Regions from separate parts of the Enterocloster sp. HCN-30185 genome, predicted to be linked through region 3. Evidence: predicted binding sites of a transcription regulator. Region 3 holds the regulator's gene; each other region holds the start of a gene.

Region 1 (6,238 bases), on a different contig from region 3:
GATAGTGATAACGAAGATAACCGCACCTCCCATACCGGCTGCTGTCTCTACCTTCTTGGAAACACCGACGAAGGAACAGATGCCAAGGAACTGGCTTAACACCACGTTGCTGACGAACGCGGAGCTGACGGCAATTACAAGTAATTCTTTCATCTACTCTTTCCTCCTATTCTTCCGTCTTCTCTTTGCAGGAAGCGCAGTCGCCGCTGCAGCCCTTGCGTTTCTTCTTATCCTTTACAGAGCCGTTGGTAGCACATGGCAGCTTTAACTTATTCTGAAGTGCTGTCAGGCAGGCCAAAACAAAGAAGGCGCCGGGAGCCAGGATAAAGATAGCAGCAGGCTCATAGGAAGCAGGCATTACCTGGATGCCGAAAACCGTTCCGGCCCCTAAAAGCTCTCTTGCTCCGCCGATAAGGATCAGCGCGATGGTAAAGCCAAGACCCATCCCAAGACCGTCAAAGGCAGAAATGAGGGGCTTGTTCTTCATTGCAAAGGCCTCTGCACGGCCCAGGATGATACAGTTTACAACAATCAGGGGAATATAGATTCCCAGAGCACTGTAAAGGGAAGGGGTAAAGCCTTCCATCAGCATATCTACAATGGTAACCAGAGAAGCTACCACTACGATCTCGCCTGGAAGCCGCACACGGGCGGGAATAATATTTCTCAGGGCGGAGATCACAATATTTGCCGCAACCAGAACCGCCGTGGTGGAAAGTCCCATACCCGCACCGTTGGTAGCGGAGGTGGTTACTGCTAACGTAGGACAAAGGCCCAGCATCTGGATTAAGATGGGGTTTTCCTTCCATACGCCGTTATAAATTCGTTCCGTATATTTATTCATCTCTTACGCCTCCTACTCTCCGATGCAGTTTTCTACAAAATAGATGGCCGCATTTGCCGCTCCGGTTACTGCATTGGATGTATAAGTTGCGCCGCTGATGGCCTGAATCTGGTTGTCAGCCGAAGGCGCTGTTTTTGTTACCTCCAGAGTCTGGGCTGCCTTTCCTGTAAACTGGCCCTTAAACTCCGGCTCTGAAGCCTTCATGCCAAGACCAGGAGTCTCGCTGATGCTTAAAAAGCCGATACCTGTCAGCGTTCCCTCCGCAGTAATGCCTGCCGAGATCTGCACCAGGCCATTGTAACCGTCATTGGAGCTTGCGGTAATCAGGTAGCCAAGCAGAGTTCCGTCCTCAGCCAGAGCCTCCTGGGCTGCGTCAATGGATACGTTTCCAAAGCCCTGCTCTGCAATCTGGGCTGCTCCGGCCTCTACTGCTGCCTTTAACTCATCGGTCTGTTCAAAGGAAGCCGCCTCAGGAAATACCTCCTTGTAGGTAGCTGTATTGGCTGCCAGCTGGGCCTTTGCGATAGGCTCTAAGGTCACCTCGTGGACTGCACCCAGACAGGCGCCTGCTACCAGTGTGATGACAAAGAGAAGAAATGCATCTTTCATAATTCCTTTCATGCCTTTTTAGCCTCCTTTCCGAATGCTTTTGGAAGGGTCACGCGCTCGATCATGGGCACGAAAAGGTTGCATAGGATGATAGCGTAGGAAACGCCCTCAGGAGAAGCGCCCCACAGACGGAAGATACCGGTTAAAAGTCCCAGCATGATTCCGAATACGATCTGTCCCATAGGTGTAATGGGGCTGGTAACATAATCGGTCGCCATAAAGAACGCTCCGAAGATCAGACCGCCGCCGCATACCTGGGCAAGCACATAATTGGCGTCAAGGCCGCCAAAGATAAATACAAATACAGCCAGGGTAGCTATGTATGTCACAGGAATCTTCCAGCTGATGACTTTCTTTACGATCAGGTAGATGCCGCCGATCAAAAGTGCGATCACAGAAACCTCACCGATGGTTCCGGGAATCCGTCCTACAACCATAGCGGCCAGATCCACGCTTCCCCCTGCCCGCATGGAGGCTAAAGGAGTGGCTCCTGAGACGCTGTCAAAGCCCAGCTTTGCGGATGAGAAATTATTCATATGGCCCGCAAAGGAGATCAGGAGAAAGCATCTTGCTGCCAGAGCCGGGTTCATGAAGTTCTGTCCCAGGCCGCCGTACAGCTGCTTTACTACGACGATCGCAAAAATACCGCCGATCACAGGAATCCAAACCGGAATCTCCGGAGGCATATTCAGCGCCAGGATCATACCCGTTACCAGGGCGCTGCCGTCCATAATGGTAATGGGACGGTGCATCAGCTTCTCATATACATATTCGCTTGCAATACAGGCAGCTACAGTTGCCAGTATCACAAACAGCGCATGAAAGCCAAAGTTGTATACGCCAAAGGCTGCCGCGGGAAGCATGGCGATGGCCACGTCCAGCATCAGGCTCTGTGTATCCACGCTGCATCTCACATGAGGAGATGAAGATACATTTAATAATTTATTCATGACTTTTGTACCCTCCTACCCTTTCTTCCTGCGGTTTGCCGCAACGGTCTTTCTCATTTCCTTAAAGGCCTGAGTCAGAGGACGTCTGGCCGGACAGATATAGGTGCAGCTTCCGCACTCCATACACTCCATGCCGTTGACCTTCTCAAAACGCTCACAGTCATTTCTCAAAGCTGCCTGCATCATCATCACAGGAACAATGCGGCTTGGACATACGCTTACGCAGCGGCCGCAGCGGATGCAGGCCGTAGGCTCCAGGGCAGATACCTGATCCTTTGTAAAACAGGTCAGCGCAGAGGAAGTTTTGCTTACAGGGATATCCACGGTAAAGAGTGCCTGTCCCATCATGGGACCTCCGGAAATAATCTTCTCCGGCTCCTCCTTAAAGCCGCCTGCAGCCTCGATGAGCTCCTGATAATTGGTTCCCAGCTTTACATTGAAGTTGCAGGGCGTATTGACCGCATCGCCGGTAATGGTGATGATCTTGCGCATCAGAGGCGTGCTCTTGCATACCGCCATATAAATAGAAATAACTGTATCTACATTATCTACAATGCAGCCTGCATCGGCAGGAAGCATAGAGGAATTTACCTTTCTTCCGGTTACTGCATAGATAATGGAACGCTCACCGCCCTGAGGATACTTGGTAAGCAGAGGACATACGGTAATCCTTGGCTCATCCTTTACAAGCTCTTCCAGCTTTTTAATGGCCTCCGGCTTATTGTTCTCCACCGCGATCACGCCTTTGGCATTGTCAAAGAGCTGAAGGATGACCTTTAAGCCTCCTACTAACTTCTCCGGCTCCTCTACCATCAGACGGTAGTCGCTGGTCAGATAAGGCTCGCACTCCGCTCCGTTTACAATGACGTAATCAATGGCGTTCTCGTCCTTTGGGGTAAGCTTTACATGAGTCGGGAAGCCTGCGCCGCCCAGTCCCACGATGCCTGCTTCCTTGACAATGGAACGGATCTCTTCTTTTGACAGTGTCCCCGGATTTCTGTTCTCTCCCAGCCCCTCTACCGTCTCATAGGCTCCGTCATTTTCAACGATCACAGACGGAACCATAGCGCCGTTGGCCGTCCGTCTCGGCTCGATGGCCTTTACTGTACCGGACACGGAGCAGATTACATTTGCAGAAATAAATCCGCCTGCCTCTCCGATCTTCTGCCCCGCTAAAACCCGGTCGCCTTTTGCAACCAGCGGTTTTGCAGGAGCACCTATGTGCTGAGACATAGGATAAACCAGTTCGCCCTTTGGAAGCAGGACCTGAATCGGTTTGCTTTCAGACAGTTCTTTTCCTTCATACGGATGGATACCGCCTTTAAAAGTCGCCAGACCCATAGATTTTTCCCTTCTTTCTTGTACATTTTCTCTTTTTTGTGAATCTTTCACATTTTTTATAGATCTTTCACAGCCTTATCAGTATAGCATAAATAAAGCGTGTATACAATATGTAAACCAATCGTTAAATTTTTAATTATTTTGTTTATTTTTTATCAATTAAGCATTGTTTTCTAATTTGTTCACTTTAATCCAAAAAATGCAGCAGAACTATTTCGCTCTGCTGCATTCCAATCTACGGCTGTGACATCTTTCGTCTCAGATATTTAACGGATAAAGCTGGTGCGCTTTTTCTCCGGTTCCGCCTCAGGAACCGTAATTCCAGCCTTTCTTCCGGCCTCAATGCACTTTAAAAGCCAGGCCATATTCCGGCCAAGGGTACGCATGATCTGCATCCCTTCCTCGTCCTGAACGGTTTCCTCTGCACTTCTTCCATGGACCATGTTCCAATACTGGGATGAAACCACCGGCATCTGATTAAAGGTAAAATATTTATTTAACTGATCCAGAGTTGCTGTGGTTCCTGCTCTTCTAGCGGAGGCGATGGCCGCTCCCGGCTTATGAGCTGCAGCGCTTCCGCCGCAGTAGAAGAAACGGTCTAAAAAGGAGGTTATGGCTCCGCTGGCAGATGCATAATGAACCGGAGAGCCAACGATCAGACCGTCGCATTCCTTCATCTTAGCGACTGCCGTATTTACCAGATCCTCATCATGGACACATTTTCCCAGTGTGCCGCAGGCTCCGCAGCCCATGCAGCCCCATACCTGCTGTCCGCCAATGTGAAGAATTTCAGACTCAATTCCTTCCTTTTCCAGTTCCTTTGCAATCTCACACAGCGCTCTCCATGTGCATCCCTCTTTGTGCGGGCTTCCGTTTAACATCAATACTTTCATATTCTATATCCTCCTGCTTGATTTTTTATTTTCTTCTTAAACAGAATCTTCTGATATCTCTCCGATACAGTCCAAAAGCTCTTTTGCGGTAAGATCAGACAGGGAAATCCCTTCCCCTGTGACAATCTGATCTGCCAGCGCTCTCTTTGCCTCCTGAAGGTTTAAAATATTTTCCTCAATGGTATCTTTGGTAATCAGACGGTAAACTGTGACCTGTTTTTCCTGGCCAATGCGGTGAGCCCTGTCTGTGGCCTGGTTCTGGGCGGCCACATTCCACCAGGGATCATAATGGATCACAATATCCGCTGCTGTAAGGTTTAACCCCGTTCCTCCTGCCTTGAGGCTGATGAGAAAAACAGGAACATTCTCCTTTGAAAACCGCTCCACCAGCTTTAATCGCTCTTCCTTCGGCACGGCTCCTGTTAAACAGATACTCTCAATCCCTTCTTTTTCCAGCCGGCGGCTGATCCGCTCCAGCATAGAGGTAAACTGAGAAAAAAGAAGGATTTTATGTTCTCCCTCTGTTCCCCGCCGGATCAGATCCATACAGGTTTCCAGCTTAGCTGAACCGGATCTCCATCCCTCCAGGCACAATCCGGGATCGCAGCAGATCTGCCGCAGGCGCATAAGACCGGAAAGGATCTGAAGCTTTGCCCCATTTCCCGGCATATCCTGAGAAAATGTACGTTTCAGTTCCAGGGCTTTAGCCACATAAAGCATCCTCTGCTCTCCCTCCAGATGGGAATATACCACCTGCTCGATCTTATCAGGAAGCTCTTTTAATACATCCTTTTTCACACGGCGCAGCACAAAGGGACCAATCAGCCGCTTCAGCTTCAAAAGCGCCTCCTGATCCTGATCTCTTAAAACCGCCACCTCATACTCTTTATGAAAAACCGACGGACCAAATAAAAAGCCTGGCATCAGGTAATCAAAAATGCTCCACAGCTCTCCCAGCCTGTTTTCCACCGGCGTCCCCGTAAGCGCAAACCGTGACTGTGCGCTGACTGCCTTTACCGCACGAGCGCTCTGTGTGGCTGCATTTTTAATATACTGGGCCTCGTCAATAATCTGAAATCGGAAACGGATGTCCTGATAAAGAGAAATATCCCGTTTTAAAAGATCGTAGGATGTGATCAGGATCTGGCAGAACGAAGGATTTTCCCTTACAGACTGCAGCAGTTCCCCTCTGGCCGTACTGGAGCCGGCCAAAGACCAGACGCGCCGTTTCGGAGCAAACCTCCTGATCTCACATTCCCAATTATATACCAAAGAAGCCGGACAGACAATAAGGCTGGGAAGCGTCTCCCCCCGGCTGTAGGCATCCTCCAAAAGAGCAATGGTCTGAAGCGTTTTTCCAAGCCCCATATCATCTGCTAAAATCCCGCCAAACCCGTACTGATCCAGAGTTTTCATCCAGCGATATCCCGTTTTCTGGTATTCTCTCAGCACACCTTCCAAAGCCTCAGGGAGCGGATCTGAGCTGTCTTCTACAGAACGGATCCCCCGGATCACAGCCTTAAACAACCGGTCTCTGTAAAGCGCCACTCCTGACCCCTCTTTTAAAAGATGATCCACATACAAAGCCCGATAGGACGGGA
Region 2 (6,238 bases), on a different contig from region 3:
TTTACCGGCTTCTTCTCTATCTCTGCCATAGTTAAAAATCCTCCTTAAATACTGTGATAAAATTCCCTTTTATACGCCAAAGATTGCCATAAAAGTACCGGCTGCTACAGCCGTGCCGATCACGCCTGCAACGTTTGGTCCCATTGCGTGCATCAGCAGGAAGTTGGTAGGATCATACTCGGAACCAACCTTCTGGGATACGCGGGCTGCCATAGGTACGGCAGACACGCCTGCGGAACCGATAAGAGGATTGATCTTTCCTCCGGTCAGCTTGCACAGAAGCTTTCCTAACAGGATACCGCCTACGGTACCGAAAATAAATGCAACCAGACCTAAAAGAACGATCTTGATGGTAGTTACATTTAAGAATGCCTCTGCACTGGTAGTAGCACCTACGGATGTACCCAGCAGGATAACGACAATGTACATCAGGGCATTGGATGCTGTCTCTGCCAGCTGTTTTACAACACCGCTCTCACGGAACAGGTTTCCTAACATCAGCATACCTACTAATGGAGCAGTAGACGGCAGAATCAGGCAGACTACAATTGTTACAATGATCGGGAATAAAATCTTTTCCAGCTTGGATACGGAACGGAGCTGTTCCATCTTGATCTTGCGCTCCTTATCCGTAGTGAGCAGCTTCATAAACGGCGGCTGGATAATAGGAACCAGAGCCATATAGGAATAAGCTGCAACTGCGATTGGACCCATGATCTGGGTCTGTCCCAGCTTACTGCAAAGGAACAGAGAGGTAGGGCCGTCAGCACCGCCGATGATGGAAATAGCAGCCGCTTCCTTTCCTGAGAATCCCAGGAAAATTGCCAGGAAATATGCGGCATAGATACCCAGCTGAGCAGCAGCACCCATAAGGAAGCTGATGGGGTTTGCGATCAGCGGACCGAAGTCTGTCATGGCTCCTACGCCAAGGAAGATCAGGGACGGAAGGATACTCCACTCATCCAGAGTAAAGAAATACCACAAAAGACCGCCGATGCCGTTGGACGTTTCTTCCGGAGAATACATGATTTCCGGATAGATATTTACAAGCAGCATGCCAAATGCGATGGGGATCAGCAGCAGAGGCTCAAATCCCCGGCGGATTGCCAGGTATAAGAAGACCAGCGCCACACCGATCATCACATAGTTCCCAATGGTCAGATGGAAAAACGCCATCTGTCCCAAAAGGTTTGTTACTAAATTGCCAAAATCCATAATGTTACCTCCATAATGGAATCCAACTTACTGCGGATCCGTGTTTCTGCTTAGTTCAGAGTGGCTAAAACTGCGCCGGACTCAACGGAATCGCCTGTGGATACATTTATGCTGGCAACGGTACCGTCCTGAGGAGCAACGATGTCATTTTCCATCTTCATAGCCTCAAGAACAAGAACAGTTTCGCCTTTCTTTACTGCCTGGCCTGCTGCAGCCTTTACAGCTACGATTTTTCCAGGCATAGGAGCCGTTACCTTAACGGAGCCTGCTGCGCCTGCAGGTGCAGCAGGAGCTGGTGCCGGTGCGGCAGCGGGAGCTGGTGCCGGTGCAGGTACGGGGGCTGCGGGAGCCGGTGCGGCTGCAAAAGCGGCTGGTGCGGCTGCGCCTTCTTCAACGGTTACTGCATATGCTTTTCCATTTACTGTAATGGTATATGTCTTCATGATCTGTTTCCTCCTTGATTTGAAATGAGTCTTTATCTTCTTCTGGAACTGCTTACGCGGCGGATGGAGCGTACCACCAGACCGTTGGGTGAAGTTCCCTCATAGGCCGCAATCGCTGCTGCCATCACTGCTACAAGCTCTGCATCATCTGCCAGCTCCGGTCCTGTTGTCTGTACAGCAGAAACTGCCGGTGCAGCAGAAACAGCCGGTACAGGAGCTTTCGCAGGTTCTGCCTTCTTATCAGCCGCTTTATTCTTCTGTCCTTCTTCCCATGCATGGATGAACTTAAAGCAGAAAATCAGAAGACTGATAAATACCAGTACACAGAATACGGTTCCAAGACCGATGAGCGTATATACGCTGGCCGTCCTTAACAGGCCTCCGATGGAGCTGTCCTCCTCAACGCCTGCAGACATATCGGTAAACTGAGCCTGGATCTGCTGTGTTGCCATATTCAGGTTCATAACATACTTTTTGGTTCCCTCTGCAAACTCTACAGGAAGGATCACCGTATAGCTTCCGTCCTCCAGAAGCACCACAGAGCCATCCTCAATATCAACACTGCGGAGAGCGCCCATCTCTTCCCGCACATCAAGCTGGGCCTGATAAAGCTCTGCAGAAACGGTATCTCCCTGAGACTGGGCCAGCTTGCCCTGGACTACCAGCTGTTCATCGGAAGCGCCCAGAGTCTGAGCTGCGGATAAAAGAAGGGACTGTCCCATGGCGTCTTCCACAGGCGTACCGTCCATGCTGATGGATAAGCTTTCTGTTTCCTCCTCTGTTTTAGAGCAGGCAGACAGACTTACCAGGCAGGCAGATACTAAAACTGCTGCTGCCATCCTTTTAAATAATCGTCTCATATACATGTCACCCCTCTTTAAACCGTGCCATGCTTCTTTGAAGGACGGTCCTCACTTTTTGTATAAAGCATATCAAATGCAGCTGCCAGCCTCTGGCGGGTTTCCTCTGCCTTGATGATATCGTCTGCATAGCCTCTTCTTGCGGCAGCCACTGCTCCGGACTGAGTCTTTGTATACTCGGCAGTCTTTTCGCTGATCAGAGCCACTGCATCATCAGAAGCCTCGATTTCCTTTGCATACATGATCTTAACCGCAGCCTCAGGCTCCATAGTGCCGATCACTGCATTTGGCCATGCATATACCAGGTCGGTTCCCAGGCTCTTGCTTCCCATGGTAAGGCCTGCGCTTCCCAGTGCCTTTCCGGTTACTACAGTCACCTTTGGAACAGTAGCGTCTGCATAAGCGTAGGTTAAGCGGGCTGCTGCTCTGGCGATTCGTCTTTCGCTGCACATCTTTGCTTTATAGCCGTTTACATTTGTGAGGGTCAGCAGAGGAATACTGAATGCGTCGCAGAAGCTGATCAGCTCCACTGCCTTGTCACAGCCCTTGCCGGATAAAGCAGCCTCAAACTCATCTGCCTTCTTTCCATCCTCATAACGCTCTGTGCGGTTTGCCACACAGCCCACAGTCACGCCATTTAAACGGATGAATGCAGTTACCATAGAAGGTTCATAATCCTTCTTTACTTCCATTACAAAATGATTATCAGAAATCATGGATAATACCTGGATAGGATCTCCCGCCAGACCTTCAATGCCGCTGCACATACGGTTTAAATCATCCTGGCAGTCCTCCTCGGAAAGATCCTCTTCGTTATTAGCAGGAAGAATGGATACCAGAGTACGGATCTGAGACAGAATGGATGCTTCATCACCGGTAAAATCAACAACGCCGGACTCCTTGCTCTGGAATGCAGCTGCCGCTGTATCACATTTTGCCTTATAATTGCCCTCTAATGCATTGGGAGCATTTACAAAGAGCTGCGCGGACTTCTCTTCCATAAAGGTAAAATCTGCCATTCCGGCTGCCACAGCCATTCCGCCGCCGCAGGTACCGAATACTGCCATGATCTGAGGGATCACACCAGATGCCATTGCCTGGCTTAAATACAGCTTTCCAAAGCCATCCAGCGCATCTGTTGCCTCCTGCAGACGCAGTCCGGCACAGTCTACCAGACCGATCACAGGTGCTCCCATCTTCATAGCCATGGAATAAATGCTGCAGATCTTCTTTGCATGCATCTCACCCATGGAGCCTCCCAGTACGGATGCATCCTGGCTGTATACATAAACCAGGCATCCTCCGATGGTGCCGTAGCCTGTAATCACACCGTCAGCCGGTGTTTCCTGCTCAGCCATGTTAAAGTCCGTGTTTCTGGCGGTGATATACGCGCCGACTTCAACAAAACTGTTCTCATCAAGCAGGGATGCAATACGGCTGCTTGCTGAAGTTTGTGCTGAATTACTCATTTTCCAGTCCTCCATCATTCTAAAGTTTACAATACTGGCTGGAACTGCAAAAAAATCCCCTTACAGTTCCGCATAAAAACAAAAATATTGCCATATATGATTATAATAAGATTTTTGTCAAATGACAAGACCCCAGAACCATGAAATTGCCTGTTTTCGATAAATTATTAACAAATTTTTTCAAAAAAACGGGCGCAGTCCCCATGCCTGCATCCAGAGAGTTCCTCTCGCTTTATGCAGGTACATGAAACAGCGCCCATTTTTTATCTTTCATACTGTATATTTTGACATTTTTCAGCAAAACACATCTGCATTTTCCATAAAAATACAATTACACCGTGAAAAACCGGTCATGAATGGCCTGTACCGCCTGATCTGCATCCCTACGGTCTACCAGCACAGAAATTTTGATCTCGCTGGTGGAAATCATATTGATATTGATCCCCGCATCATACAGCGCCTCAAAGAGCTTTGCAGCTACTCCCGGATTATTGATCATGCCTGCTCCTACAACAGAAACCTTAGCCACATCGCAGTTCGTCTCCAGACGGCTGTAGCGCAGCTCCTCTTTATGCTCCGTCAAAAGCTCTGCCGTTTTATTCAGATCCTTTTCTGCCACTGTAAAGCAGATATCCTTCCCTTCCTCATGGCCAATGCCCTGGAGAATAATATCCACATTTACATGATTTCTTGCCAACAGAGAGAACACCTTAAATGAGGTTCCGATCTCATTTGGCACGCCAATAAGGGCAATCCTCGCAATATCCTTATCCTTTGCCACGCTGCTGATATATGAACGCTCCATACGCTTTGCAACTCCCTTCACTTTTGTTCCCGGATGGCCTGTAAAGCTTGACAGAACCTCCATTTTTACATTGTACTTTCTTGCCAGCTCCACCGAACGGTTATGGAGCACCTGCGCTCCCAGCGTCGCCAGCTCCAGCATCTCATTATACGTCACCTCATCCAGCTTTCTGGCTCCTGCAACCTTTCTGGGATCTGCCGTGTAAACACCGTCCACATCCGTATAAATCTGGCACAGGTCGGCCCCCAGAACCGCAGCCAGAGCTACCGCAGAGGTATCCGAACCGCCCCGTCCCAAAGTGGTAATATTCTTGTTCCGGTCGATTCCCTGAAATCCTGTAACAATCACTATTTTCTTCTGATTCAGCTCCGCCTCAATGCGCTCCGTATCCACCTTTCGGATACGCGCATCTCCCGAAACCGTATTCGTGCTGATGCCGGACTGCCAGCCGGTAAGAGAAATCACCGGATATCCCAAAGCCTCAATCGCCATCGCACAGAGCGATACCGAAATCTGCTCTCCTGTAGACAAAAGCATATCCATCTCTCTGGCCGAAGCCTTTGGGTTAATCTCCTCTGCCTTCTGAATCAGATCATCTGTCGTATCCCCCTGGGCAGACAATACTGCCACCACCTGATTTCCCGCCTTATATGTCTCTGTAATGATCCTTGCAACATTGCGCAGCCGCTCCGTGTCAGCCACAGAGGTCCCGCCGAATTTCTGTACGATCAAACTCATATCTGTTTTCCTTCCTTAACCCCAAACCAGGGTAAATATAAAGAGCCATGGCCAAACGGCCACCGCCCCAACCTATACCATATTTTACTCATATGAACCCTTTTGTCAACTTGTTTCCTCTTTGAGTTTCCGCACTTTACACTGTGTTCTGGTGTCTGCAAAATACAGAAACTCAAGTTTTCCTCCCCGGAACACCTCCGCCGGGGATTGCGCCCCCTGTGCCAGCCTTCCCATGCCGATCTGCCAGGGCGACTTTGGAGGCCATTTAGAAAGACTTAGAGGCTGGAATTTTTCGTTAAGCTCCATATCAAACCTGTCTGAGCACGGCGAGTTTTTGATATGGAGCTTGCTTTTAGAAAAATTTCAGCCTCTTAGACTTTCTTATGACCGGAAACCGGAGCCATGGAAGACCGGCATGAGAAGGATGGTGCAGGGGGTGCAATCCCCTCTCCCATCACCCCTTGACCGCTCCCATGGTAATACCCTGAGTAAAGTAATTCTGGAACATCAGGAACACCGCAACAATGGGAACCGCCGCCAGAGCCGCACCCGCCATGATGACTCCGTAGTTGGTGGAGAACTCCTGCTGGAGTGTCGCCACGCCCAGAGAAATCGTCAGGTTCGTTCTGGAATTTAACATTACTAACTGCATGAAATAGTCATTCCATGTATTAATAAAGGTAAAGATCGCAAGCGCTCCCAGACCCG
Region 3 (6,238 bases):
TTCCCCATCCCTTCCGATCAAAGTAACCTCATCATCCTCTTTTGCCTCAGGGATATCCGTCACATCGACCATAAACTGATCCATGCAGATCCGGCCAAGGATCCTGGCCCGCTTTCCGCGGATAAGGACAAAACCTTTATTGGACAAAGCGCGGTTGTAACCGTCCGCATATCCGGTAGGAATGGTTGCCACCCGCATAGTCTTATCTGATACAAAGGTGCTGCCGTAGCTTACTGGCGTTTTTGGTCCTATTTCCTTAATATAGGTGATAAAGCTCTTAATTTCCATTATAGGCGTCAGTCGAATCCGGCTTCGATCCACTTCATCCGATGGATAAAGACCATAAATACAGATTCCGGCACGGACCATATCCATATGGTTTGAATCCAGATCTTCTACGATCCCGGCGCTGTTGGAACAGTGGCGGATGGGAATATTGACCCCATATTCCTCCAGATAACCTAAAAAGGCCAGATATTTGTCATACTGCTCCCTGTAAAAGGTCTTGTCTGTCTCATCTGCTCTTGCAAAATGGGTAAAAAGCCCCTCGATTTCAATGCCCGGAAGGGACGCCATCCCGGCTGCCTCCTTTGCAGCATCCCTGCTGGGAGCCATGCCGATCCGGCTCATGCCTGTATCAAGGGCCAGATGGATTTTGGCCGTAAGGCCTCTTTCCTTTGCCAGACAGGATAATTCCTTGGCTTCTTTTAAACGGAACATAGCCGGGGTGATCTTGTACTGCAAAAGCTCCTCAAACCGCTGTCTGTGGGTCACACCTAAAATCAGGATCGGTTTTTGGATCCCATGGCGGCGCAGATTGATCCCTTCGTCTATATTAGATACCGCATAACCTTCCACATACGGATCCATGGCCCAGGCCACCGGAACTGCTCCATGGCCGTAGCCGTCTGCCTTTACGACACCCATAATGGCTGTAGAGGCCGGAAGGGCCTCTCTCATAGCTTTCATATTAGAAACAACGGCATCCAGATTTACCGTTGCATATACTCTGCTGTAAGGTCTCATTTTGTTTTGATTTCCTCCTTCTGCCGATCCATAAAGGCCCCGGCTGCCTCAGCAATCTCTGATGCAAGCAGGCTGTGAAGCTTATTTCCGGCTGCACGCTCTCCTGCCAGCCCATGAATATAAACGCCCAAAGCGGCTGCTTCCTCTTCCTCCATTCCCAGGGCCATCAGCCCGGCCAGGATGCCGGTAAGCACATCTCCGGATCCGGCCTTTGCCATAGCGCTGCTTCCGCTGGTATTGATATATAAAGTCCCCTCTTTTCCTGCGGTCACGGCTGCCGCATCTTTAAGAACGCAGGTAATCCCGTAGTGGGATGCATAGGAAAATGCCGCAGCCGGAAGATCGGCCTGAATTTCACTGATTTTCTGGCTTGTAAGCCGCGCCATTTCCCCCAAATGGGGAGTGATCACAATATTTTCCGTATAGTAGGAGGTCAGATAGGGGTGAGATGCAATGGTATTTAAGCCGTCCGCATCAATGATCACAGGCACAAAGGCGCTTGTAAGGATATCCTCTACCAGATATTCCACATAAGGCTCGCTTCCAAGACCAGGGCCTAAAACCACCACATCTGCCCAGTTCATCTCAGCCTCGATCCGTTCCTTAAAATCCTCTCTCCCGCCTAAAAGCTCTTCCGGACGATAAGAAGAAATAATGGCTTCCGGAAGAAGGGTCTGTAAAACCGTCCTGTTTTCTTCCACGGTCAGGATTTTTACAAGTCCAGCTCCGGCCCTGTAGGCTCCAAGAGCGCTAAGATAAGCTGCTCCGCTCATGTTTTTAGAGCCTGCTGCGATCAGCACGCGGCCAAAGGTCCCTTTATTTGAATAGGCTTTCCGCTCCGGTACCCGGTTTAAATCGCTTTCCTCGCAGGCATACGCCATAGAGATCGGATCCTCCTCTTCCGGCTCTGCCCTTAAGGCCTCCTCAGGAAAACCGATGTCTGCAACCGTAACATTTCCCGCATAGTCCCTTCCCGGATATACGGCAGTTCCAATCTTCTCCCAGCCAAAGGCTACGGTTTCATCTGCTTTCAGAGCAATCCCCATCACCGCTCCCGTACCGGAATGGATCCCGGAAGGAATATCGACAGCAATGCACCATGGCTTTGTTTTTCCATTCCCTTTAAGAATCTCTGCTGCAAGCTCCATACAGGCTCTGTATTCTCCCTGGATTTCCCGGCTTAATCCCACACCGAAAAGGCCGTCGAAAAGAATCCCGCAGTTTTCTGCTTCCTCTTTCATAAGTTCCCATTTTTTTACAGGTATCCCCAGCTTCCTGGCAATGGAAAGCTGGAGCTTTAATTCTTCTGTCGCCTTTTCCTCTGAACTGGCCAGAAAAATAACTGCAGGAAGTCCTTTTAAATAAACCATCCGGGCTGCCGCCGCTGCATCCGCTCCATTATTTCCCACACCGCACAGCGCCCAGACCGGACTGTGTGCGGCAAATGCTCGGGCTGCCTTTAATGCGCAGTCTGCGACCGCCAAAGCTGCCCGCTCCATTAAAACCAGGGAAGGAATCCCGACCTCATGGATGGTGTAATGATCCACTGCTTTCATCTTTCTACCTGTCAGAAGGGTTCTCATATCATGTTCTCCTCTCTGCGGACGTTTCCTTTTCGCCCACTGCAAATGCCATGGCAAAATCCTCTGTATTGGAGATAGACACATGGATCTGTGTCAGCCCCATTTCCTCAGATCGCTTTTTAGCGCCGCCGTAAAGATTGACATAGGGTTTTCCAAGCTCATCCCGAAGCACCTCGATATCTCCGGGCATAAATCCCCGGAACCCGGTGCCGAACATCTTTGCCACGGCCTCCTTCACAGCAAAAGAGCCGGCCAGCTTAGAGGCAGACCCCTTCGCTTGCCGGCTTTCCGTCTCCGTAAATGTGCGAGCGACAAAATGAGGCCTCCTGCAGGCCTTTTCCATGCGCTTTATTTCGATCAGATCGGTTCCAACTCCCAGTATCATCCTACTTGCTTCCTGTGCGTTCGTTTTTTTCATCCCGGTCCAGCATACTGCATACCCGGTAGGACAGCCGCATCAGACTTTCAGACAGATGCACATTTTCCACAACTACATCCTCCGGTACAACAAGATCCGTATGGGCGAAATTCCAGATTGCCTTGATTCCTGCTGCTACCAGACGATCCGCAATCTCGGGAGCCTTTGTCTTTGGTATGGTAAGAGCCGCGATCTGGATCTCATTCTCTTTTATAAAGCTTTCCAGATCGTCCACGGACCGGATTTCAATCCCGCGGATCACCAGACCGATCAGCTTGGGATTGATATCAAACATCCCTTTGATCACAAAACCTCTCCGTTCAAAATTTGTATAATTGGCGATTGCCTGTCCCAGATTTCCGGCTCCGATGATGATCAGATTGTGCTGCTGGTCGATTCCCAGAATCTTTGCAATTTCCGAGTACAGATATTTTACATTATAGCCATAGCCCTGCTGTCCGAAGCCGCCGAAATTATTCAGATCCTGGCGGATCTGAGAAGCTGTAACCTTCATGCGGTTGCTCAGTTCATTGGAAGAGATACGCTCCACTCCTTCTTCAATCAGCTCCCCCAGATAGCGGTAATAGCGGGGCAGTCTCGAAATAACCGCTTTCGATATTTCCTTGCGTTCCATCCTGTGCCACCCTCTCCTTATATGATTCAATCTAATGCTTTCTATTATAATCGGGCGTTAAAAAAATGTCAAATCACTTTCAGGATGTTCTTGAAAAAAATATGTTCCTATATTATACTGATTGGTGCATATTATGCAAAAAACATAGAATTTATGCTAAAAAAGGAGTTTTGAAATGATCCTGTCATGCAGCAACATCAGCCGGTCCTTTGGAGATAACCATATCCTCAAACGGGTCTCATTTCATATAGAGGAACATGAAAAAGCCGCTGTCGTAGGGATTAACGGCGCGGGAAAATCCACTCTTTTAAAGATCATCATCGGTGATCTGGCACCAGATGAGGGAAGTGTAACCTGGGCCAAGGGCGCTTCCATCGGATATCTGGCCCAGCATCAGGATCTGGAGGGCGCTGAGACCATTTATGACGCTCTTTTAGAGGTAAAGCGGCCTATCCTTGAAATGGAGGAGCGTCTACGAAACCTTGAACAGTCCATGAAATCTGCCTCCGGTGAAGAACTGGAGGCTATGCTTTCCGAATACAGCCGCTTAAACCACGCGTTCGAGCTGGAAAACGGCTACGCCTGCCGCAGTGAAATTACGGGGGTATTAAAGGGTCTGGGATTTTCAGAGGATGAATTTTCAAAGCCCATCCAGGCGCTCTCCGGCGGCCAGAAAACCCGTGTATCCTTAGGCAAGCTTCTCTTAACCAAACCCGATATCCTGCTTCTGGACGAGCCCACCAACCATCTGGATATGGAGTCTATTGCATGGCTGGAAACCTATTTAAAGGGCTATTCAGGAAGCGTGATCATCGTGGCCCACGACCGGTATTTCCTGGACCGTGTGGTTACAAAGGTCATCGAGCTGGACAATGGCACCGCCACTGTTTTTTCCGGCAATTACTCCGCCTACAGCGATAAAAAAGCCATGCTCAGAGACGCACAGATCCGTGCTTACTTAAATCAGCAGCAGGAAATCCGCCATCAGGAAGCGGTCATTGCCAAATTAAAATCATTTAACCGTGAAAAATCCATCCGAAGGGCAGAAAGCCGGGAAAAGATGCTGGATAAAATCGAGCGTCTGGAAAAGCCAGTGGAAATCAACGATTCCATGGATATCCGTCTGGAACCGGACGTAGTCAGCGGAAATGATGTACTCACCGTCACAGACTTAAGCAAGTCCTTTGATACTCAGACATTATTTACACATGGCAGCTTTGAAATCAAACGTGGGGAACGGATTGCGGTTATCGGAAATAACGGTACCGGAAAGACCACGCTTCTTAAGATCATAAACGGCCTGATCCCTGCTGATGCCGGAGAAATCCGCCTGGGCGCCAAGGTTCATATCGGCTACTACGATCAGGAGCATCAGGTCCTCCACATGGATAAAACCCTGTTTCAGGAAATCCAGGATACCTATCCCAATATGAACAACACTCAGATCCGCAATACCCTTGCTTCTTTCCTCTTTACCGGTGATGATGTGTTTAAGCTGATCAAGGATTTAAGCGGCGGCGAACGGGGCCGCGTTTCACTTGCAAAGCTTATGCTTTCTGACGCCAATTTCCTGCTCCTTGACGAGCCCACCAACCATCTGGACATTACCTCAAAGGAGATTCTGGAAAGTGCATTAAACCGATATACAGGAACGGTGCTTTACGTGTCCCATGACCGCTATTTCATCAACCGCACCGCTACCCGGATTCTGGATCTGACCGGACAGTCCTTTATAAATTATATTGGCAATTATGATTATTATCTGGAGAAAAAGGAGGATGTGGAGGCTGCATTTTTTGCAGGACGAGGCTCTGAGGCTCCAAAATCAGCTTTAGGCCGTCCGGCTGATGCCGGAACGGGAGCTTCTTCCGGTACCGCTGCCTCCTCTTCTGCTTCAGATACAGGGGCCAAGCTTGACTGGAAGGCTCAGAAGGAAGAGCAGGCCAGGATCCGCAAACGTCAGAATGAACTTAAAAAGACCGAAGACGCCATCCACCAGTTAGAAACAAGAGACAGCGAGATCAATGAGCTGCTGGCGTTGGAAGAAGTCTATACCGATGTGTCCAGACTGATGGAGCTGAACAAAGAAAAGGATTCCATCAGTGAAAAACTGGAAAAACTTTACGAATTATGGGAGGCGCTGGCAGAGGAATGAAATTAAAACGTATTCTGGCTCTTCTTGGAGTCCTTCTCCTTGCAGGGCTTGTTCTCCTGTTTTTTATTCTGGCTCTTACCGGGGCTTCCAAAAATACACTGATGGCTGTGGCTTTTTCGATCCTCTTCTTTTCCGTCCTGTTTTATGCTATGGCGCTGATGGCAAGGGTATTAAAGCATGGGGACGATCCAGGTCAGGAAGAGGATGAACGAAAAAAAACATTGTAGGTTATTGATAAAGCGGGAACCTCCCGGGAGTATGTCTTCATAGGCTGCGGTCATGAAAATGACCGCAGTTTCCTTTTTTACGATAGGATCTGAATTTCTGCTGTCAACCTCTGCAGTTCATTCCGTGTAAATCTTACTAATTTTTTTCTCTATGAAATCCCCTTAATGGCTGCTTCCCCATCGGATGAATACCAT

What was found. Region 3 encodes Rex, which represses fermentation and respiration genes when NADH is low (regulators of the CRP and FNR family bind a similar motif). Its sites were predicted from a motif close to ATTGTTAANTANTTAACAAT; they were not measured.
Region 1: the regulator Rex is predicted to act here: its motif matches at 3,885-3,904, upstream of rsxC (electron transport complex subunit RsxC).
Region 2: the regulator Rex is predicted to act here: its motif matches at 4,143-4,162, upstream of WKT10_RS01040 (acyl-CoA carboxylase subunit beta).

The regions. Positions count from the first base shown of each region.
Region 1 covers NZ_JBBKBT010000002.1:105,264-111,501, reverse strand. The annotation lists gene WKT10_RS02835 (electron transport complex protein RnfA) at 1-153, opposite strand, end outside; gene rsxE (electron transport complex subunit RsxE) at 167-844, opposite strand; gene WKT10_RS02825 (FMN-binding protein) at 857-1,465, opposite strand; gene WKT10_RS02820 (RnfABCDGE type electron transport complex subunit D) at 1,462-2,403, opposite strand; gene rsxC (electron transport complex subunit RsxC) at 2,419-3,744, opposite strand; gene WKT10_RS02810 (flavodoxin family protein) at 4,011-4,637, opposite strand; gene WKT10_RS02805 (DEAD/DEAH box helicase) at 4,674-6,238, opposite strand, start outside.
Region 2 covers NZ_JBBKBT010000001.1:231,725-237,962, forward strand. The annotation lists gene WKT10_RS01020 (oxaloacetate decarboxylase subunit alpha) at 1-29, opposite strand, end outside; gene WKT10_RS01025 (sodium ion-translocating decarboxylase subunit beta) at 70-1,215, opposite strand; gene WKT10_RS01030 (biotin/lipoyl-containing protein) at 1,266-1,658, opposite strand; gene WKT10_RS01035 (OadG family protein) at 1,691-2,518, opposite strand; gene WKT10_RS01040 (acyl-CoA carboxylase subunit beta) at 2,536-3,987, opposite strand; gene WKT10_RS01045 (aspartate kinase) at 4,319-5,530, opposite strand; gene WKT10_RS01050 (carbohydrate ABC transporter permease) at 5,985-6,238, opposite strand, start outside.
Region 3 covers NZ_JBBKBT010000004.1:247,361-253,598, forward strand. The annotation lists gene alr (alanine racemase) at 1-1,026, opposite strand, end outside; gene WKT10_RS07000 (NAD(P)H-hydrate dehydratase) at 1,023-2,609, opposite strand; gene acpS (holo-ACP synthase) at 2,611-2,994, opposite strand; gene WKT10_RS07010 (redox-sensing transcriptional repressor Rex) at 2,996-3,661, opposite strand; gene abc-f (ribosomal protection-like ABC-F family protein) at 3,837-5,816, shown strand; gene WKT10_RS07020 (hypothetical protein) at 5,813-6,043, shown strand.